3 regions of the Turicibacter bilis genome follow, and region 2 is predicted to be linked to each of the others. Evidence: riboswitches for the same ligand, from Rfam matches in the RefSeq annotation. Region 2 holds a riboswitch; each other region holds the start of a gene.
The links. A riboswitch is a leader RNA that binds a small molecule or an ion and turns the genes downstream of it on or off. The one in region 2 is predicted to bind lysine.
Positions count from the first base shown of each region.

Region 1 (8,147 bases), 1.1 Mb from region 2:
AGCGAGATTTCTTGTTGCAAATCTTTCTAAGTATACTGTGATTTACATAACTTGTCGACTAAAAAGAGAAAATAGTGTCGAAAAAAGTCGTTTCATTAATATATTGTTCAACTGATTAAGAAAATATGAGTTATGATATAATAAAGGAAATATGACAGCAGGAGGTTTAGAAGATGGATCAACATTATTTAGTGATGTTCTTACGTGAAGGAAGTTATATTGAGTCTAATGTGGAGCTTTTAGAGCTGGATCGCTCAACAATTGCTGAAGTGGTAGATCGTTTAATTGACTATCATAACAGTGATGAATTAGAGGATGAACTTCGTAGCTGTGGTACAAATATTCGTGCCATTATTCGTGTTTACTTAAATCATGTTGGAGATTATGGTTATGAAGATTTCTATCATTTAGAATTAGTCACACCAAAATCATTATAGTAAAAAGCACTTATCTAAAAGATAAGTGCTTTTTACTGTCCAAAGAATCATTAATAGGCTATAATAACTTTTTTTATTTTATATAGCAGCTAGAAGAAGCTATTTATATTAGGGGGAATATTAATTTTTTAACAGGGGACGATAAATTAAAAAAGTATTACAAATAATATGGGATTAAATTAACGAATTTCGAAAGGTATAGATTTAGTATTAGTATGATTCAAAATAATAAACAGATGCCTCTAATTGAGACCAATGTAGAATTATAAAATACATTTCTGTTTCTATATAGATAATTTGGTATAATAAAAAAGATGTATCAAAAAACGGAGGTTCTAACATGAATAATAACGATATCTTAATTCGTATTCGATATGCACTAAACTTAAAAGATGGACAAATGGTTAAAATTTTCAAACTTGGTGGAGTAGAAGTCACAGAGGAAGAAGTAAAAAAAATGTTAACCAAAGTAAAAGAAGAATTTGGTTTTCAAGATGCTGACAGTAATGAAACCTTACCATGTAACAATAAAATGTTAGATGCATTCTTAAATGGATTAATTACGTTTAAACGTGGTCCACAAGAAAAGAAATCTGGACAACCTGAAAATCCAGTTAGTATTACAAGACGTAATAACATTAATAATATCGTACTAAAGAAATTAAAAATTGCACTATCTTTAACGTCAGAGGAAGTTATTGATATTTTAGGATTAGCGGGTGTTAAAATTTCAAAGGGCGAATTAAGTGCCGTACTTCGTAAAGAAGGACATAAAAATTATAAAGAGTGTGGCGATCGTTACTTACGTAATTTCTTAAAAGGATTAGCCATTCAATACCGTACAACGCAAAAATAATAAATAAAGCCTTATCCTTATGATAAGGTTTTTTACTTTTTAATTGGTATATTATGTCTTAATTTGAAACAAATTGTCGTTGAAAAAAGTTTCATTTATTGATATAATTTAACTTCAAAAGAGCTGCTTATGATGAAAAATTTCTATACATTGGAGAAGTGAAAAATGACAGTAAGAATTGCAATTCTAGGTGGACCAAGATGTGGTAAAACAACGTTAATTCAACAATTATATGTGGATATGAAAATCCGTGATATTAATGTCGGGGTTGCGACTGAATATAGTACCGATTATTTACGTGATAAAGGAATGATCGAATCAATTTCAGAGCAATACGGAATTTATTTAGGACAATTACATTTAGAAAAAGCATTAGATGGACATGAATATGCAGTTACGGATTACGCAACATTTGTTCCATATATTTATGGACGCTTAATGCTTGGAGATAAAAAACGTACTAAAAAAGAAATTGAGATTTTAAATGACTTATATAGTTTAGCAATTCGTGACTTACCTCAGTACGACTATATCTTCTTTGTACCTCGTGAATTTGGATATAAAAAAGATGGAGTTCGTTGGCAGGATGAAGAAGTTGCTCAAATGGTGGATGATGCAATCTTAAACTTCTTAAATGCAGAGAATGTGAAGTATGAAGTTATCACAGGTTCAACGCGAGAACGCTCAGAAAAAATCTTAAATATTGTTGGAATTGAAAAAGAAATTGTTAAACCGCAACCAGTAGAAGAATTAGCTGAATAATAAATAAAATAAAGCCTATATCAATTTTCGATATAGGCTTTATTTCATTATAAACATTTTTCAAAAGCTACACGTTTACTGCCATCAGCTAGATAAATGACACCGCAATAATCAAATCCATTTTTTATAAGAGAGCGTTGCATCGCTTGGTTATCCTCATGTGTATCGACTTTAATGCTACCAACACTTTTTTTATTACACATTAATTCAGTTTGTTTAATCATTTCAGATGAGAGCCCGATTCCTTTTAACTCATGATCAACTGCAATCCGATGGATGACGGCATAGTTATCATTACTTTTCCAATCCCCTTCAAAAATTTTATTATAAGTAGCTTCTCCTTCAAAAGAAATAGCGATGGTTCCAACAATCTCATTATTTTTTATTAAGACAAAACTATGTCCATTTTTAATATCATTTTCAATGACTTTAGCATTTGGATAACCATTTTGCCATTGATTGATTCCCTTTTCTTTGAAATATTGTTGAGCTTGTTTAATAATCTCCATGACACGTTCAATATCTTCTAGTTTAGTATATCTTAATGCTAACATCTTTATTCTCCTTTCAAAAGTGGATAATTATTAATCATTATATCACCAAGTTCTATAACATAACTCTAATGTTTTCGACGAATTTCGCGATTAGAAATGACTAATTCGTACATACTAATGAAGTAAAACTAAAGGAGGTAGTCGCTATGCAGACTGGAACTAGACGTGTTGTATTAGTTGGTACAGGATTTGTTGGAATGAGCTTTGCGTATTCAATGGTAAACCAAGGTGGAGCTGAGGAGTTAGTTCTAATTGACGTTAATCATGAAAAAGCTGTTGGTGAAGCCATGGACTTAAATCACGGGATTCCATTTGGCCCAGAAAAAATTGAAATCTGGGCTGGAGATTACTCAGACTGTAAAACAGCCGATATCGTTGTTGTGACAGCTGGTGTTAATCAACAACCCGGAGAAACACGCTTAGCCTTAGTTGAACGAAATGCGAAAATCATGCGTGATGTTATTAAAAATGTTATGCAATCAGGATTTAATGGAATTCTGTTAATTGCAAGTAACCCTGTTGATGTCTTAACTTATATTGCTTGGCAAGAATCAGGTTTACCAAAACATCGTGTCATTGGGACCGGAACAACACTTGATACCGCTCGTTTAAGATACCAAATGGGTAAATATTTAGACGTCGATCCTCGTAACGTTCACGGTTATATTGTCGGTGAGCATGGTGATACTGAAACGCCATTATGGTCACATACAAGCGTCGGTGTCAAACCAATCTTCGATATTATTAAAGATCATCCAGAATACAAAAGAGAAGATTTAGAAGAAATCTATGTCAACGTCCGTGATGCTGCTTATCATATTATTGAACGTAAACGTGCCACTTATTACGGAATTGGGATGTGTATCACGCGTATTGTTAAAGCCATCCTAAATGACGAAAACTCAGTCTTACCAGTGTCAGCTTATTTAGATGGTGAATATGGTCTTCATGATATCTTTACCGGTGTGCCTGCGATTGTCAATCGTAACGGAATTCGCGAAGTCTTTAACTTAAATATTAGTTCAGAAGAACTCGAACAATTAACTAAATCCGTCTCAATTTTAAAAGAAACATTAGATACCGTGCGTTAATTGAATAAAAGAAACCTCAATCTAGTATTGAGGTTTTTTTATGTATCGCACTTCATATTACAATCTGTCATAACAAAAAAAACCACTTACCGTTTCAAGGGCGGCAAGTGGTTTTTATTATTTCCCTACACATTCACGACAACGATTATAATCATCCTGCATTGGGAAACGTGAATCGACACGCCCACCTGGTCCAACTTCTAGATTACAATTCGCACAATAAGGGATTTCATCGTAAGTTCCATCTTCATAAAGCATAGATAAAGGTTGCATCACAAACTCTTCAAACATCTTGTCACCTCATTTCTTTATAGATAAAAATGACTATATCATTTATATCATATCTTAATCAACGACAAAATAAAATCCCTAATAACCTTAATCAAAAGAACCTAGGGTTTAATATAATATGAGATAGGCTGATTGGGTTAGTAATAAATAATTAATTAAAACTGAAATGTACCGTATAAATTTATTAGGTATTGAATATAGTTTTAATTGTAGAGTTAGTGAAATATTAGGTTAAATGATTTGAATATACTAAGTTTGTTTGAATTTATTTACAAATAATGGAAAATATTTTAAAATGATTAATAACTTAATAAAAAATAATTAAGGTAGAGGCTGCGGTTCTTAAGAGTATTCATAATGAGGTAAGCGCAATGAAGTATGAAGAAAGGAATAACCGCCGAAGGCTATAACTGAAGCTTTAAGGTTATAGACCTGGGGGTGTATAGAAGATATGCATCACTGTCACAAATGCAAATTTGTGTTGAGCTACATTTAAGAAATAGAGACTATCCTGTTATCATCTATTTTAGGATAGTATTTTTCGAAGCTCCCTTAGTATGATTCAAATGAGGGAGCTTTTATTTGTAAATGTGAGCCTCTTTATGACGAAAAGGAAGGACGACAAAATGAAATTACAAGGAACGATGTCAGTAAAAAATGATGAACTTTATATCGGAGGAATTAGTTGTTTAGAACTTGCTAAGACGTATAAAACCCCTTTATATGTCTTTGATGAACAACTTGCTCGAGAGAATTGCCGCGAATATGTGAAACATTTCAAAGTGAAAGAACATCGAAATCGAGTCGCTTATGCTGGGAAGGCCTTTTTACCCCTTCATATGTGTCAACTCATTAAAGAAGAAGGATTATATTTAGATGTGGTATCTGGTGGGGAATTATACACGGCGCATAAAGCTCAGTTCCCAATGGAAAATGTACTGTTTCACGGAAATAATAAGACCATTGATGAAATTAAAATGGGTCTTGAGTTAGGAGTAGGTCGATTTGTTGTTGATAACTATTATGAACTTGATTTGCTAGAACAGTTCTGTAAAGAAAGAGGCACATCGCAAGCGATTTATTTGAGAATTACACCTGGTATAGAAGCACATACACATGATTATATAAAAACGGGACAAATTGATTCGAAATTTGGATTTACTTTGACTAATGGGGATTTATATGAGTGTTTAGCCAGTTTTCATCGATATGAGCATCTACAACTGGTTGGATTACATGCACATATTGGATCACAAATTTTTGATGTAGAACCTTTTTTAGATGAAGTAGATATTATGATGAGTTTAGTTAAGGAGATTAAGGAAACATACGGCATTCAAATTAGAGAAGTTGATTTAGGAGGAGGAGTTGGCGTTTATTATACGAAAAATGATCAACCAAAAACCATTCAACAATTTTGTGAAGCTATGATTGAAAAAGTAGAAAAATCTTGTCAGAAATTAGGGATTAACGTACCGACGTTAATCGTTGAACCAGGACGTTCCATTGTCGCAAATGCTGGAAGTACGCTATATACAGTTGGATCGATGAAAGATATTAAAGATGTTCGAACCTATGTCAGTGTAGATGGTGGAATGACTGATAATATCAGACCTTCGTTATATCAAGCACGTTATGAGTGTGCGATTGTGAATAAAATGAGAACAGGGGATCAAAAGCAAGTAACGATCGCAGGAAAATGTTGTGAAAGTGGTGATATTCTTATCACAGATGTTGATATTAAGGGTATTGAAACAGGTGATATCTTGATTATTGCCTCAACCGGTGCGTATGGATATTCGATGTCATCAAATTATAACAAGATTCCGAAGGCTGCGGTTGTTTCGGTTCAAAATGGAAAAAGTCGAGTGATTTGTAAACGACAAACGTTAGAGGAATTACTAGCTTTAGAAGTTTTATAGGGGGAATGAGAATATGGGGATTTTGGTTCATAAGTATGGTGGGACATCAGTTGGAACAACTGAGAAGATTAAACGGATTGCAAAACGAGTCATTGCGGAAAAGGAAAAGGGAAATGATATGGTGGTTGTCGTATCGGCGATGGGGAAAACGACGGATCATTTAGTGGAGATGTCAAAAGAGATTGCGATAAATCCCAATAAACGAGAAATGGATTTGATTTTATCCACTGGAGAACAAGTGTCCATTGCGTTGTTGTCGATGGCCTTTCAGGAATTTGGATATGACGCTATTGCTCTAACTGGGTTTCAAGCTGGAATTAAAACATATGGACCGCATACTAAAAATAAAATTTTGGATATTGATGATGAGAAAATTAAGAATTATTTAAAAGAAGGGAAAGTTGTAGTTGTTGCTGGGTTTCAAGGGGTGAATGAAAATGGCGATATTACAACACTTGGTCGAGGAGGGTCAGATACAACAGCAGTTGCTATAGCAGCGAAACTTGGTTGTCCATGTCATATTTATACAGATGTTGATGGCATTTATTCCGTCGATCCACGACTGTATAAAGAGGCGAAAAAACTTGATGTTATTAGTTATGAAGAGATGATGGAGATGGCAAGCCTTGGTGCAGGTGTGATGGAACCACGTGCTATTGAAATTGGATGTAAATATAATATTCCAATTTATGTAGCTTCAAGTATAAATGATGTGGGTGGAACTTATATTAAGGAGTATGATGAGAAAATGGAAGCGAATATAGTAACGGGGTTAAGTGTTTGTGATGATATTTTAATGGTAACAGTTAGTCATATTTTATATAACTTAGATCATGTTGCGACTTTATTTGAAAAACTAGCGATTGAAAATGTAAATGTGGATATGATTAGTCAAACAGCACCAGTTGATGGGTATATTAATGTTTCTTTTACTGCACCAAAAGATGATTTATTTGTAATTGAAAAGGTGATGGGGGATCTAGAGGGTAGAGTTGAGATTAGTATAGAGGATGAAATTACAAAAATTTCAGTCGTTGGAATTGGAATGAGAAATCAAAGTGGAGTAAGTGGTCGCTTATTTAGAATTTTAGCGGATAACGGGATTTCCTTTAGGCAAGTGACAACATCAGAAATTAGTATTTCATACACAATTGATAAAAAAGATAAAGAAAAAGCGGTTCGTGCCTTATCGAATGAGTTGAATTTATAAAGGGGGAACGGCGTATGGATTTAAAAGAAATTTTAACAACGCATCGAGAGTATTTACATCAAATTCCCGAACTTGGATTTTGTGAGTTTAAAACATCAGCATATTTAAAAGAACAATTAGAACTTTTAGGATACAAGGTTGAATCAACCGCAAAAACAGGATTGTTAGCTTATCGAAAAGGTGAAAGTGATGAATGTATTGCTTTTCGCTCAGATATGGATGGATTGAGTTTAGCAGAAGAGACTGGCGTTGCATTTACATCTAAACATCAGGGAAAAATGCATGGATGTGGTCATGATGGTCACATGGCTATTTTACTTGGATTTGCGACTCATTTATCAAAGATTGAACCGTTAAAAAAGAGCGTATTATTCATTTTACAACCGGCAGAAGAAGGTCCAGGCGGAGCTGAGGTTATTGTCAAAGAAGGAGTATTAAAAAAATATAAGGTGAAGTTTATATTTGGTCTACATTTATATCCAGAGATTGAGGAGGGAAAGTTTGGGCTTCGATCAGGTGTGATGACAGCTCAAACTGGAGAGGTTGATATTGTCATTCAAGGTCAAGGTGGGCATGGAGCGATTCCTCATAAAGCAAATGATGCGCTCATTATAATGGCTCAGTTAATCAATAGTTATCAAAGCATTGTGAGTCGAAATTTGAATCCAATTGATGGGGGCGTTCTTACCATTGGTACGATTCATGGTGGAGAGCGTCGAAATATTATTGCTGAAAAAGTAGAACTGACAGGAACGATTCGCGCATTTAGTGAAGAAGTTTATGAAACGATTAAGCGACGTATTGTAGAGATCAATACTGGACTTGAGACGATGTTTAATGCCAAAGTAAAGACGCAATTTATTGATATGTATCCATGTATTGTGAATGATAAATCATTATTTGAGTTAGTGTGTCACTCAACACTCGGTGAGAAAATGATTGAAATTGATCCGATGATGATTGCAGAAGATTTCTCTTATTATCAAAAAGAGGTTCCAGGATTATTCTTTATGCTAGGATCTCG
Region 1 covers NZ_CP071249.1:2,321,906-2,330,052, forward strand. Annotated here, with positions in the region: gene J0J69_RS11195 (hypothetical protein) at 174-437, shown strand; gene J0J69_RS11200 (YehS family protein) at 778-1,293, shown strand; gene J0J69_RS11205 (ATP/GTP-binding protein) at 1,459-2,055, shown strand; gene J0J69_RS11210 (GNAT family N-acetyltransferase) at 2,103-2,609, opposite strand; gene J0J69_RS11215 (L-lactate dehydrogenase) at 2,756-3,700, shown strand; gene J0J69_RS11220 (hypothetical protein) at 3,818-3,991, opposite strand; lysine riboswitch at 4,311-4,488, shown strand; gene lysA (diaminopimelate decarboxylase) at 4,618-5,913, shown strand; gene J0J69_RS11230 (aspartate kinase) at 5,927-7,123, shown strand; gene J0J69_RS11235 (M20 metallopeptidase family protein) at 7,138-8,147, shown strand, end outside.
Region 1: another riboswitch for lysine. It lies ahead of lysA (diaminopimelate decarboxylase); the one in region 2 lies ahead of J0J69_RS06040 (Na+/H+ antiporter NhaC family protein).

Region 2 (8,147 bases):
CCCTAACATTAAAACAAAAACACTAGTTAATAATAAAACTGTCTTTTTCATATTAACGCTCCTTTTTTATTTCTTATAAACTTTATAGTTAGCACCTGCTAACTGATAAGAGGATTATACAAAATAAGCTTCTTGCAGACAAGTTTTTCACCTTTTTTAATTATTTTATCATCTTATATAATTATTATTCTTTTATTACACGAATAAATTTACTATTAGTATGTCCTAACTTCCAGTTATCTTTCATCTGCAATAAAAAAAGGTGTAAGAAATTATCCTACACCTTTCTATATATAAAGTAAAAAATAATCTAGATATTTCAATTCATACTTAGTTCTTAAAATACTTTGATAGTGGGTCACCTATGCTACGGAGTGAGTTTACGAACTCGTAGCTTTCCTCCGCTGATAGGGTTTGGGTCACCTACCATTTCCAACGGAAATGTATCCTCCACTAGTAGGGAATGGGTCACCTATGCTACGTAACGAAGTTCGTAGCTTTCCTCCGCTGATAGGGTTTGGGTCACCTACTCTAACTGAAAGTTAGGTATCCGCCGCTAGTAGGGAATGGGTCACCTATGCTACGTAACGAAGTTCGTAGCTTTCCTCCGCTGATAGGGTTTGGGTCACCTACTCTAACTGAAAGTTAGGTATCCACCGCTAGTAGGGAATGGGTCGCCTAGAAGATTGTCAAAGACAATCTAATCTTCAACTACTAGGGCTTTAATTTTCCCTATAGAAAATTTGTCGCAACTTATATATTTTTTATTCTTGATTCCACTGATGATTTTTAATTCGCTCATACTCTTCCATCGTAATCGTTAAAATTGTTCCATGCTTAAATCCATATGGAAAACTAAATGACACATCTGAACGGACAAATTTTCCTTCATCAATATTCTCTGAAATAAATGGGACATAGCCTTGTCCCGCTCCACGAACACCGTAATAGTCTAAGAATAAGCACCACTTTCCATTTTCTAAACGTACAGCCGTCGGCGCCTCATAAACATGTGGCGCTAAATCAGCCATACACTCATCAAATGCTTCAATGCGCGTATACGGTCCTGTAGCATGATCTGACTTTAACAATAGATTCTTAGCAGGTTTGTCCTCACTCTTTACAAACATATAGTACGTTCCATTCTCTTCATAAATAGCAGAATCAATCACACCACTATCCTCTTTACGATATAACACCTCAGGTTTTGAGAAAGTCTCAAAATCTTTCGTACGACTATAATAAATCCCTTTGAATCCATTTGGATAATCTTTATGTGGCGAAGACCAATGAATGACATAATCCTCATTTTCTGAATCAAAAATAATATCTGGTGCCCATAGACATCCGAAATTTTCATCTCCAAGTTTCACTAAACGTTGTTCCGACCAATTCACTAAGTCATCAGATTCCCATACCGAGAAATTTTTACTGCCGTTAACCGAAATCTCATACCAAGAATTATGATACTGATTGCGCATCCCATAAGCTAAACTTAAATCTGTCGCAAAAATATAAAACTTTCCAGTATCTTTACGGCGCGTAATTGTAAAATCACGAACACCCTTATCACCATAATAAGCCCACAAAACAGGGCGCCCATTGTTCACTTCCTCCCAATGGAATCCATCTTTACTCAAACCAAAATAAACTTGCTCACCATCTGGTGTCGCCTTTTCTCTAAAATGGACAAATAAATACGCTTGCATCTTCCACTTTCCCCTCTCATTAACGAATGAATCACACATCAGCCTACAAGTTTAGTCCCCTCTCTTACAACACTTGCATGTTAATCAAATACAACCATATATTATCATTATAACCTTATTTTTAAAAGCACTTTCAAATAAAAAAAGGAGTTGAATTCTAAAAATTTTCAACTCCTAAATGCTTTTATTCCTCAGCTTGTTTTAAAAAGTGATTCGTTGGAAGAAGCGTAATAATCAGCATAACAATACTAACTAATAAGCCAATAACTGACCAAACTAGTCCACTTGTTGTCCACTCAATAACGAGATTAACCACATACAAACCAACAAACCACCAACCTGATAATCCCGTATCATGATAGCGACGAACGGATAAACTCAATGACGGGATAAGAGCTGCTAAACTATAAATAGCTAACAAACCTCCAAACAATGAGACAAAAACAGTACTCGCAGAAAAACCATCCCCATAACTAACGGCAGATGCCATCATGCCAACAAAAGAAAGACCTAATCCAAATCCTAAAACGGCACCAATAATCACATTCCAAAGAACAACAAACCAAAACTCACGTCTTGATGCACGACCACTAAAATTAAAATAATTTTTCCAAAATGACTTAAAAGCCCCTACAAATGTCATCCTAATCCCTCCTAAAACCACATTAAAATCTAACTACAATATATATTCTATGTTTTCATCATCAAAACGTTCTCTCAACTCCTCCCTTTCAATAAAAAAACAAATTTACCTCAAATGCGATACCATCCCATGAATAAAATAATCCTTTATCATAAACGTTTTTAAAATTATGGATGTTTTTTATCAGCCTTTTGCCCTCACTAATGTTCATATAATATGTTAGCAAGACTATTATCATAAAGGGGGTGAATATTATTCTATCCGGTAATTACGATACACTTTTAAACTTCGATGCATTTGCTGGAATAAGCAGTCATAAGTATGGATTCACAGACAGTGAATTTTTAGCCTTTATTGCCGATTTAGATCCTACTGAGTACATTCTAGTCATCACTGTCGTAACTATTTTAATTAATATCAATTTAAATATCTTTGAGCAATATGTCGTTTCTGGAGCCCTCCTTGATATCGCTGTCACTAGTCAGAATATGGTTCAACAAAGAGGATTCCAATTAGCTCGCCAAGGAGAAGCCGTGAGTCAACAACGAAGTGAATATCGACAAGAAAACTTTGACAACCTTTATAGTGAAGTCGATAGACTAACGGAAGAATTAAACCAACTAAAATCAAAGATATTCCCTCAACAAACCGATTAGTATTAAAAAATAATACAACACTTTTTTATAAATTCAATTTACTTCCTACTTAATATCAATACAAATCCCTTCCTAGTTGATTTACCGTTATCCGTTTTCTATATTATCCCAAAAACAAGCACCACAAAATCTTAGTATGCATCTTTCTAACTATGATCCCCTCACTTCAAGTACTAGTGCCTATCATTTTCTTTCTCTTTTTACCTCCCCTTATACTAAGACCGACACCCGATCTATCAAAGCCCCTCTATCTCTACCAAAACATTCGAATTATATTTAAACCTTATTGATAGATTCTCTTATATCCAGTTGACCCATTGTCACCTGTTTTGCCACGTTATCTCAAAAAAAACAAGTGCTACAAAATCTTAGCATGTATCTTTCTAACCACGATAACCTCAGTTCAATTGCTAGTATCTGTTCATCTCACTAAAGAAGTTTTAAAATAAAATTGAGGCGATGACAGGGAGAGCGAATCAATGGGATTAGGGGTGAGCTTGCTCACCTACTAATAAGAATAGCCCATCGGTAGAAGCTCTCCCCTTATAATATCGCCTCATAGATTTTCTTATTTTAAAACCATCTACTATTCTTGCCGACCAATGTACAATGCTAGCCACTTGACCTGATACCCTCCCTGTGCATCTTAGTATAAAAAAAGACAGCATCTTAAAGATACTGTCTAAATGATTAGCGTTGTTTTTTAGATGGGCGGTCTTGGCGAACTAAGCGCACAACAGCCTCAACATGCGATGTTTGTGGGAACATATCCACTGGTTGAATATAGTCCACACGATATTTCTTCGTTAATTCTTTTAAATTCTTCGCTAACGTCGATGGATTACATGACACATACACAATCGTTTTTGGTTGCACACGTTTTAACATCTCGATTAGCTCAGTTCCTAATCCTGTACGAGGAGGATCCACAATCACCACATCTGGTTTGAATCCTTCATTCGCCCACTTCGGTACGATTTGTTCTGCTTTACCAACAGCATAGTATGTATTTGTTAAGCCATTTAATTTTGCATTTTCTTTCGCATCCGCAATGGCTTGACGTGTAATATCTACTCCGCGTACTTCACTTGCTTTATCTGCGACCCATTGACCAATTGTTCCAACACCACAATAAGCATCAACCACTTTTTCGTTTCCTTTTAAAGCAGCTGCATATTTGACTTGGTTGTATAATTTAATCGTTTGTTCTGGGTTTAACTGATAGAACGCGCGTGGAGATAAATTGAACTTGAAGCGTCCTAATTCATCTGAAATGAATTTTTCTCCAGCAATGTGCTTCATTTCTTTTCCGAAGATTTCATGCGTATCTTCATTGTTAATATTTAAATAAACTGATTTAACATCTGGGCAATATTTCATTAAGTCTTTCGCTAAAGCATTCATTTTTCTGAACTCATTGTTAGCGAATACGAATGTCACCTGAACCTCACCTGTTTTAAACCCACGACGAACAACGATATAACGTGCCGTTCCTTTTTTCGTTTTAGGTGCGTAAGCGAACACTTTGTAATCATCTAATAAATCAACCGCATGATTGATAACTGTGTTAATTTCTTCATATTGAACATCACAATCTGTTACATTGACTAATTCACGTGAATTCATGCTATAGAATCCAACCATAACCCCATCCTCGTCATATCCAACTGGCATTTGAGCGCGATTGCGGTAGTTATATGGATCTTTCATTCCAATCGTTGGACGGATATCACATTCTTCAGGATCTAAATTCGTATAACGTTCAATCGCTTGTGAAACCGCGTCACGTTTAATACGAAGTTGCTCTTGATAAGACATATGCTGTAATTGACATCCACCACATTGTCCATAAACTTCACATGCGGGTTGCACACGGTGCTTTGATTTACGTTTCACACGTACCAGTTCCGCTTCCGCGTAACCACCTGCCACACGCGTACAAGTCGCAACCACTTCTTCACCCACTAACGTTCCTGGAATAAAGACCGCTTGTTTTTTATAATATCCGATTCCCTCACCGTTAATTCCGATGCGTTTAATCGTCACTAAAAATTCTTGACCAACCTTTAAAGGTGACATATTCATCTATTAAAACCTCCAATGCTTTGTTAAGCTATCCTTTATCTTACCACATTCCCTGTCATTTTACATCGAAATCCCTATATTTCATGATAACTTTCACACATTGATTTGATTATTTTAGAACCCAATGCTTGACTTTTTTATAAAAGATGCTAAAATAGGCTTAATTGAATATGTCTCTTGTTCTCTTTGATGAGTTAGAGGTGCGTGTCCAATGAGTAGGAATTTCGAGAGTGACGTCGATGACAAATTCTAAAAGGTGTCCACGCCGAAGTCTTGTTTGTGTCAACCAAACTTGTGCTGGTGTTATGTTGAATAAATTTAACACTGTCACTACAATTGTAGTGGAGGACTAATGATCGGAGAGTTAAATAATACTTGTCATCTATCGTCTAACAACCTTAGACTTTTTAGAGCCATGTATGAGTTTAACTCTGCATGGCTCTTTTTTCTTTATCAAAAGAACAGCTTCTTATTCAATTGCACTAACAATTGAGGAGAGGATTTATATGATTGGAACCATTTATGCGTTAATTCCGGCACTACTTACGATTGCCCTTGTTATTTTTACGCGCCGTGTCGTATTATCACTCGGGATTGGTGCCATCTCGGCTGCCTTTATTTTAGCCAATTTCAATCTCATTCAAACGGTTGAAACGCTTGGATCAACGTTTAGTGGACTTATTTTTGAAAAAGATGGATTAATCGGCTTTTTAAATGATTGGAACCTGTCGATTGTTTTCTTCTTACTTGCACTTGGCGCCATTACAGCTTACATCGTCTTATCAGGCGGAGCGTCTGCGTTTACAAAAGCGATTATCAAACGCGTCAAAACGCGCGAAGGCGTTCAATATACGTCTGCCATTTTAGGAATTTTAATTTTTGTCGATGACTACTTTAATGCCCTAGTTGTCGGAAATGTCTCAAAACCGTTAGCTCAGCAACAAAAAATTTCACGAGCACGACTAGCTTACATTGTCGATTCAACGTCAGCACCAATCTGTGTGATCTCACCGATTTCAAGTTGGGCGACTGGAGTGATGGGATCGATGGCAGTTATTTTTGCAAGTACAGGTGCGACGTACAATACGTTCTCTGCTTTCTTAATGACGATTCCTTATCATTTCTATGTGATTGTCTCAGTTATCATGGTCTTCATTGTCATTAAATACAATTTAAATCTTGGACTCATGAAAAAATACGAGACGGATACGGTCAATGGGAATGATAGTTCTCTTACGAGTGCTGAAGTGGCAAACGCTCACGGAGGCGACGTAGAGTCATCAAAAGGAACAGTATGGGATTTAATCGTCCCGATCTTGACCTTAATCGTCGTGACTATGTTAACGATGGTATATACTGGCTATGTAGGCGCAATGAATAGCGCATCAGACTTCAACTTATTCTTTGCAATCTTAGATAACATCAACCTATCAACAGCGCTTCGCTTTGGTGGAGCAGCGGGATTAATCGTCTCAATGGCAATGGCATATCGTCATGTTATAAGTGGTGAAGTCACGCAGAACCAATATGTCAAAGCCTTCTTCTCAGGAATGAAGTCAATGGTTGGAGCCATTATCGTTTTATTATTAGCATGGGCAATTTGTGAGTTAGTTAGTGCGTTAGATGCGGGTGGCTACTTAGCCTCTGTCATTACATCAGCGAACATTAATCCAAACTTCATCCCAGTTGTAATGTTCATTGTCGCAAGCTTCATGGCTTTCGCAACAGGAACGTCATGGGGATCATTTGGAATCTTACTTCCAATTGCTGGTTCAGTCGCAGCGGCGATTGATATGAATTTAATGATTCCAGTGATGGCTGCTGTTTTATCAGGTGCTATCTTTGGAGATCATGCCTCACCTATTTCAGATACAACCCTTTTATCAGCAACAGGATCAGGTTGTGATTTAGGTGCTCACTTTAACTCTCAGTTACCATACGCCCTTTTATCAGCTTGTATCGCTTCACTCGCATACATCGCATTTGGAATGACTGAAAGTTTAATGATTGCCTATCTCATCATCATCATTGGCTTCATCGCTACAATCTTTTATGCAAAATCACAAAACAAATCGGAAGCTATCCAAGAATAAGGTCGCTTCCAAAACAAAATCAAAGGTGGAAAAAATAATTATAGATAACAAAAGGAACTAAGTGCAGAGGGGAAACTGCATCTTAGTTCCTTTTTTCTATATTAAAGAGAGGTTGAGAGAATTGGAGAAGAAAGTCTACATTATATGTATTTAGCATCAAGATGATAAATACATAAGACTTCTGTATTGGTAAATAGAGAACTTCAAGTACAAACTCAAAGTATAGTCCCACCATGAAAGACTATTAACTTGGGAGGTTATCTCTACACACCCTCATTATAGGCACCCATTCAAAATCCTAAACAAAAATGCGAAAATTTTTTCATTATTTTAAGGCTCAACACCAGAATTGGTTCTTGACAAAAAAGTTGATACAAATAGCTGAATCACAGATTTAGAATTTCAGTATTTTATCATTACTAATGATGAACCATTAGAGTTAATTTCTTAGTTGAACCAAGTCAAGCACCATTTTTGGTGAAGACTCTATTTTAAATATTAATAAATTATCTTCTAAAATCCAGGCCATTTTTATGGGGACTTCGATAATAACTGTGGGATGATTATCATCCTATTAAAGTCATTTTATACAGTTCACCTTTAATGGTTATACCTAATTTCTTCCCACTAAATGAATACTTACTTCTCCCAAAACCATTTAACTTAGAAAAGAGATTTTCCTCTCATATTTTTTTATATTATTACTAGTAGAAGTCTTAATAAGCACTAGCCACAAAGTAAAAGGTTGATTCAAAATTCATTTTTCCTAGAAATTATGATAATAATAAATAAAATGAGGCAATTTAACGAGGGAGTCTATCATGGGATGATAAGTGGTGAAACCACTTATCATATGCAATGCCCATTAAAAGCACATCATCGAAAATAAATGCCTCATTTATATTATTATAATTTAGTCATCTTTTATCTATATAGCTACCTGATGAATGTCTAAAGAAAT
Region 2 covers NZ_CP071249.1:1,228,990-1,237,136, forward strand. Annotated here, with positions in the region: gene J0J69_RS06015 (ABC transporter substrate-binding protein) at 1-51, opposite strand, end outside; gene J0J69_RS06020 (glycoside hydrolase family 43 protein) at 765-1,709, opposite strand; gene J0J69_RS06025 (DUF805 domain-containing protein) at 1,894-2,352, opposite strand; gene J0J69_RS06030 (hypothetical protein) at 2,598-3,008, shown strand; gene rlmD (23S rRNA (uracil(1939)-C(5))-methyltransferase RlmD) at 3,699-5,093, opposite strand; lysine riboswitch at 5,281-5,453, shown strand; gene J0J69_RS06040 (Na+/H+ antiporter NhaC family protein) at 5,600-7,186, shown strand.

Region 3 (8,147 bases), 870 kb from region 2:
CGAAGGGTGCACCATCATAACAGCATCCATCTTGTTAAACAGTCCAGCCTCTGTCATAGTCACTTTTGCTCCATTTGTTTCTTCGGCAGGTGTTCCGAACACATAGACTTTTCCACCGATTTCATCGATAACTTTACTTAAGGCAACTCCAGCCCCGGCACTGATTACACCAATCATATTATGACCGCATCCATGTCCTAGTTCAGGTAAGGCATCGTATTCACAAAGGTATGCCACTGATAAACCTGGTTTCCCACTATCGTATACAGCCTCAAATGCAGTGTCTAACCCTGCCACTGGGCATTTAATTTCGAAATCATGTTCTTTTAAAAAGGTTGTTAATTTTTCAACTGCTTTGTATTCTTGATTCCCTAATTCCGGATTATCATGAATAAAGCGATTCATGTCTACTAAACGTTCTTTTAATGATTCCCCGATTGATAATAATTCTTTTTTCATTATACTGTCTCCTTATGACCATCCCATTAAGATGGCAATTGTAATAAAGATAATTGCTAATCCACCAAAAATTAATTGAACTGGCCAAACCCATTTAATCCATTTTGCCCATGGAATTCCCGCTACACCTAAACAAGCCATTAAAACAGCACTTGTTGGGAAGATAGCATTTGAGAATCCATCACCAAATTGGAAAATTAAAATTGAAGTTTGTGGTGTAATACCAACTAACTCACCAAGCGGTGCCATGATTGGCATCGTTAAAGCAGCTTGTCCTGATCCCGATGAGATAAAGAAATTGATAAACATTTGAACAAAGAACATCACATATCCAGCAACTAACGATGGCAATTGTCCAATGAAGTTTGATAAGTTATAAAGAATCGTATCAATAATTTGTCCGTCTTGAGCAATGATAACAATTGCACGTGCAAATCCAACCACTACTGCTGCACTAATCATATCTTTTGCTCCGTGAATGAATGAATTGGCCATATCATCTAAACTTAAACGCCCAATGAATCCACAGATAATTCCCGTTGCAAAGAAGATAGCCGCAATTTCTGGAATTCCAAATCCAAATTGTAAAACACCTATAACGATAGCAGCTAAACATACTAAGATAGATGCTAAAATAACTTTATGTTTGAATGTGAATGGTAAATGTTCAGATTCTGCGTCTTCTAACTCCTGACGACGTACCTGATCAATTTCGTAAACTGGACTTAATTGTGGATTACGTTTAATACGGCGTCCATACCACATTAAATATAAAATTGAAGCTACTGTTGTAACCGCCCAGATGATCGTTCGGAATCCAACCCCTGTTCCTGCTGGCACCTGTGCGATACTTTGAGCAATTCCTACCGAGAATGGATTTAACATGGCTGTTGCGAATCCAACAATACATCCCATATAAGAAATTGCCATCGCCATAATACTATCGTATCCTAAGGCTAAACATAAAGGAATAAGCATCGCAATAAATGGAATAGCTTCTTCCGTCATTCCGAAGATGGCCCCACCTAATGAGAATAATCCCATAATAACCGGAATCATTAACATTTCTTTTCCTTTAAATGATTTAACGGCATTTGTAATTCCAGCATCAATAGCACGTGTTTTTGTAATAATTGCAATTGATCCGCTAACTACAAATAAGAAAGCAATAATTTCTGCCGCTCCTACAATTCCATGAATTGGGGCTTGTAATACACTAAATAATCCTTGTGGGGTTTGATCAACATAAGCGAATGAACCATCAACAACGACTGTTTTCCCTGCATCATTGACGATACGCTCATATGTTCCTGCAGGTAAAATCCATGTTGCTAATGCTACGATAACTAAAATAAATGTAACAATGACTAAAGTATGAGGGACTTTAAATTCTTTTGTCTCCTCTTTACCATCAACTCTTGGTTTTCTTAAACTAAGCATATTTTTTTCTCCCTCTTATTTTAAATTTTAAATAGTGTTTAGTTGAAAGAGGCAAATAAAAAAAGCCTTGAGCCATTCACTCAAGACCTTCAGAAAAGAACAATAGATCATCCTTATTTCCGATTCTCAAATGATAGCTCTCCACGATTATTGGGACGACTCTAATCAAAACATTCAAAAAGTCCTGAGGCCATTCTCAAGACTTTTATCATATAACCGTACTAAGTTAGGATGATTTAAATCCGGAATGATAGCCCTCCACAATAATAAATTGTGACAATGTTAAATATCTTCTACTTAACACCAGCTCTATAACCTTAAAGTATCAGTTATAGGCTTCGGCGAGAATCCCTTTCCTATCGCGTCAACATCTTCACTCTTCGATAGTACTCTTAATTACCGCACCTCTATCTAAAACCTATTTAATTTACAATGTCATCTTATCTTATTTTATACTCAAAAACAACATTTTTTTATTAAATAGTATAAGAAACACTTATTTTTTATTATTAAAACATTAAAATTTTATATAAATTAGTTATAAATACCATATAATGTCGAAATTAGCATTTTGTTGTTTGATGCTTGTTTTATCATTCTCTATTTTATAATCATATAGTTTAAAAGAAGACTATTTCGTTTATTTTTTAAATATTAATGTGTATTCATGATGATTTAAGGCTTTATTTTTTTGAATATTTTTAATGAAACATAAAAAGCTGTTGCTACCCCTAACAACAGCTTTCTACGTACCCTTGTAATGATGAACGACACTAACCTTAATTAGAGTGCATAACACTCTCCCTAATTAATGATAGATATAGAAACTTATTTTATATCGATTTTATTTGTAAGACATTTCAAATATGATGTGATTCTTCCAAGATTTCATCTAAATTGACTAAGTCAATTGGATAATCTTCTAAACTAATTTTATTATTAGTTGAGTTATTCGGAGTATCATTTACTTTCGTATCCGGAATGTACTTATTCTTTTGATCGATACAAAATGATAATCGTAATAAATAAATCATCCGATGCATTTGATAATCGTTAAATTTATTCACTACTACGTCCTCCTGTTTCCATAACTATTATAAGTAGTTATTTATTGTGGAATAAAGAAAAAAGAGGTCACAGATTTATTGAAAAATCTGTGACCTTTTACGTAATAGCATCAAGTAAAATACGGTATTCATTTAAATCTTTCTGTTGACCAAGAACATCATTCATAATCCTTTTATATAATCGATTTTGAAATTTCGTATAAATAAACTCATCTAATATCTCTTTATCAACTAATTTTTGAATATCCTCTAACAAAATCAACATGGACTCAAAGTCTTGAGTTTCCAAATATAAATCTAATCCCCACTCTAAAGTCGCCTCTTGTTGTTCAAGAGAACCTTTATGAAAAATAATATCTTTAACCTCGACTAATAAACTATGAGCTTTTTCATAATTGCCTATTCTAAAATAAACTTCGCCCATCAAACATTTGGTAATCGAGCGTTGCTTAACTGTTTCACGGAGAGGGAGTGCTATCTTCAAACAATCAAGTGCTTGTTGATATAGTCCTGAGTCTTTAAAGCTACAGCCTAAATTATGATAAGCATAACCCAAATAATCTTCATAAAAAGGATTATTAATCAATTCGAGTAATAACTCTCTTCCTAACTCATCTCGACCTTGTCTTTTTAAAATAGTCGATTTAATTAAATAAGCTGCCGCTTTAGGCTGTAGATATTCACTTTGTTCTAATACCGGAGTAATCCACTCTAAACTTTTTTCATACTTGCCTTCATTTAAATAACAAAGAGAAATATAATATCGAATGCGATTAATATTTTGCCCCCTATCCCCCTCCTGACAATTAATAGACAGTTGTAAGATAGAAATAGCTTCTTGATATTGCCCTAATGTAATATAATTAGTTCCTACTACCTCATATAAAGAAGCAGGATTTTTAGCAACCTGGATACAGTATCCAATTGCCTTTAATAAATGAGCATTGGCTACTAATAACTCATCATTTTTAACATAGTGTAATCCAAGTAATGTTTCTATTTTAATTTTATATTCAATTAACTCAAAATCTGATGCAATCTTATTAAAAGTTTCATATTGATTTAAGGCATCTTGAAGATTACAATGCTGCTCTAGCCATTCTCTTGCTTGTTCAACAGGTGATTTTATAAACTCAGTATAGGAATAGTCTTGCTGATAGTGACAATTACTTAATTCACAAATTGCATCATAAACATTTCTTAGCATATTTTCATTTAAGGAGCGCTTCTCTGTCTCAATCATACTAATATAATTACGTGAGAATCCATAAGATTCAAATGCAATTTGCTTCAACCCGTACTTATCTCTTGCCTGACGAATCTTTTCTCCTATTGTTAAAAACATTTTATCACACCTAAACTATAATGATACTCTTATTAGATTAAAAACTAATCCAATGGATAATTATAACTTTTTTATATTTATTTTACCACTCATTTAAATGTTAATACTTTTCGAGTATTCAATAAATTTTAAATCCATCTGTCTAACAAAGCTGTTATATTCTTGAATAATTGTACTATGAATTGATATCAGCTGACATATTTTCATTTACTATATACATACAGAAATATTTTGTATAGCAATCTAAATGTTTAATATTTATGCCGTCCAGGACAGACTATAGTCTGGAGCCAGCCTGACATCTTCGAAGAAAATGTATCCTCAGCTGCTAGGGCTTGGGTCACCTGCCATTTCCAACGGAAATGTATCCTCCACTGGCAGGGCTTGGGTCACCTAGCAATTTCTGAAAGAAATCTATTCCTCAATTGCTAGGGCTTTAAAAGTTTTTACGATGTAAAAAACTTATGGGAGCTTATATCTTAATCAAGTTGGTTATAAACCTCGCGACCTTCAACGATGGATAAATAACAATTCATTTCCTCGTCAAAGATTGCAATATCTGCATCTTTTCCGATTTCTAAACTTCCTTTACGATTGGAAACTCCAATGGATGTCGCTGGATTTAATGAAGCCATGTGAATAACTTCGGCAACAGTAGCATTTGTATTTTGCAAGAAGTTATAGATGGCTTTGTTTAATGTTAAGACACTTCCCGCTAAGTTTCCACTTTCTAATCGGGCAGCTCCATCTTTAACAACTACCGGCTGTCCACCAAGATCATATTGCCCATCCTTCATGCATCCTGCGCGCATACTATCTGTAATTAAAACAATCTTTTCTTTTCCTTTATTGTCTAATACGAATTGAAACAATTGTTTATTCACATGAATCGTGTCAGCGATTAACTCAGTAAAAACATCACTAGTTAAAGAGGCTCCGACTACACCTGGCTCACGATGATTTAATGGTGTCATTGCATTAAATAAATGTGTCACATGCGAACATCCTAAAGAAAAGGCTTCTTTGGCTTGGTCATATGTTGCATTTGTATGTCCAATCGACAACGTAATATCTGTTTTTTCTTTCACATCTTTTGTGAATGAATAATCTTCATCCATTTCAGGTGCATATGAAACTAATCTAATCACATCTGTATAGTCTTTGATAAATTCATAACTCGGTTTAATAACATATTGTTCCGGTTGAGCCCCTTTATAAATCCTATTGATAAAGGGGCCTTCCATGTGAGCACCTAATACTTTCGCCCCGTTTAATAATTGTCCCATACATTCACGAACCACATCTAAAGCACCATAAATATCTTTAGGACTCATCGTCATCGTTGTTGGTAAAAATGATGTTACCCCATTCTTAGCAATACCTGCACTCATTAATTTAATCGCTTCCGTTGTTTGATCCATCGTATCTGCTCCGCAGCTTCCATGGACATGAACATCGATTAATCCTGGAGCAATATACATACCCTTAGCATCAATCACATCACAATCGATTGGCACTTCTGTTTGAATATGCTGAATTATTTCATTAAAAACTAAAACTTTATTTTCAATAACCCCATTTAGTGTTACTAATTTCCCATTAATAATTGCTTTCATACTCCACCTCATCCTATTAATCTTTGTTTAAAACAAACTCAAAATTATCATTATTACACCTCCCCTATCTTCCATGACTGTTTTTTCTACAATCAATCGATAACGATTTATTCATGACAGTAATCCCCGTTAAGCTGGATAAATTCCTTTCTTTAGTTAAGAAAAGAAATGTTTAACATTTTGTTATTTCGTTCCTTTACGAACAAAATTGTTCTATAACTAAACTATAGTTGAAAATGATATTTTTCAAGTAGTAAAAAAGACTTTTCTAGCTATTTTAATGTGTGAAAAGTCTTTTTTTATTCCATCAATTTAGTATTTAACACTCAAAATTTGATAGCTATCTAGGTGGCCATAGACTTCAAAATTAGTCGTTAATAAGTTAGTTAGGATAATACTTTCCTCACCCTTATTTTCTCTTCTCACTAAACTTAACTGGTGATCTTTATCAAATCTTAAAAATAGTAATTCTTCATTTTCAATTTCTTGTGGATAGAAATCAAAACCAGTTAGATCATTGGTTAGCTTCTCGGTCTTTTTCGTGTTTAAATCATACACGTAAATTTGATTGCTTCCTGGTACAAAGGTAGTATATTGATCTTTCACTTCTATACCAGCTGAATAATAGAGCCTCGTTCCGTCCTGTGAAAAGGATGGACTCATGGCTACGATACCTGGTTTTGTTATATTCTCGATTTGCTCATTCATCGGATTAAATAATTGTAACTGCTTATTCTCATTCATCATACGCCATGTTCCATTAATAACTGCAATGAGATCATCGTTAGTTGGATGAATGGCTAAATTATCGGGATACACCAACATCTTAATTTGATTAAACGTTTTAAACTCTTTTATCTTCACATCATAAACACATAATGGAACACCATCCATTCGTTGCGAAGCTGAATTAGGTTCACACCAGATATATAACAGCTCACCATTTGTCGATAATTTAGCAATAGAAGGGTCCATTCCAATGTCGTCTTTTGTAATGGGAATATAATCAATAATTAAAGACTCCGTTTTCTTATTTAAATCATATTGAATGATTCCTAAAGGTGAGTATTCTCGAATTAGATATTTCTTCGCAAATAAAAGTCCTTGAGAATTAATCGTTAATTCATCATAATAATACTTTGACTTCTCAATTAAAGAGATGACTTTGTTTTTACTCATATCGTATAAAAATATGCCACCTTCTGATTTAGAGAAGATAAGGTTATTACCATATAAAGTGTACGACTTAACATCAGACATTTGAAATATTGTATCAAATGGATCATTTAACTTTGATAGATAGACGTTTGATTTTAAATCTTGGTAAGCAACAAACTGTTTATTATCAAAGATTTTAGGATTGAAAAAATCCTCACCTTTATTCAAAGTTATTACTTTATTATTTTGCTCCAAATGAATCGCCACAATTTCGTTCTCTTTAATCGCCACAACTGAAGAAGCAGCGAAGACGGAAGTGGATGGTAGCATAAATAAAATGAATAATAAAATAACTTTTTTCATGATAGCAACTTAATCTAATGACTCTGAAATGGTCACTAATATTTCACTTTCTAATGTAGCAAGGACATCATGTTCTACCCTAGCATCAAAGGATAAAAAATCTCCAGTTAATAACTCATAGCTTTGACCATCACTAAAACTCATTCCTATTTCGCCTTTAATCACATAAATGGTCGCATATCCATTATGACTATGTTTCGGTAATCCTCGCCCAACATCAAAATTAAAATAAACGGTACGGATTTTAGAATCACTTGCGATGACTCGTTGATCTTCATTTAAACTTTTCAACTTATAAAATTGATTTTGTTCACTCATAATAGACCTCCATTTCATCAACCTTAGTATGCTTCATGACCATCGTGTTATGAATGACCAAAATTAGGCAACCATCATACAATAGACTAAGGAGGAGATGATATGAGTACTTTTAACCCAAATAAATTGTGGATTAACTATCGCTTGTCTAATCTAAATCAAATTCAACCAAGACGATATACGTTAACACATTCCGATCAGACAGGTGAATTATTTTTAGTCATTGGACCTGATTTTGCTTACGAGAAGTTCACAACAATGCGAGATGAGGTGGCGGCAGAGTGGATGACGAATAGCTCAGGTCAATATTATTTTTATGTTTACATTCGTGTAGATGGAATTGATGGCACCAAATCGTCAACTAAACGAAATGAAATTTTT
Region 3 covers NZ_CP071249.1:2,097,961-2,106,107, reverse strand. Annotated here, with positions in the region: gene J0J69_RS10165 (M20 family metallopeptidase) at 1-459, opposite strand, end outside; gene J0J69_RS10160 (YfcC family protein) at 472-1,899, opposite strand; lysine riboswitch at 2,143-2,317, opposite strand; gene J0J69_RS10155 (hypothetical protein) at 2,760-2,966, opposite strand; gene J0J69_RS10150 (helix-turn-helix domain-containing protein) at 3,064-4,311, opposite strand; gene nagA (N-acetylglucosamine-6-phosphate deacetylase) at 4,791-5,927, opposite strand; gene J0J69_RS10140 (TolB family protein) at 6,240-7,448, opposite strand; gene J0J69_RS10135 (cupin domain-containing protein) at 7,458-7,766, opposite strand; gene J0J69_RS10130 (staygreen family protein) at 7,869-8,147, shown strand, end outside.
Region 3: another riboswitch for lysine. It lies ahead of J0J69_RS10160 (YfcC family protein); the one in region 2 lies ahead of J0J69_RS06040 (Na+/H+ antiporter NhaC family protein).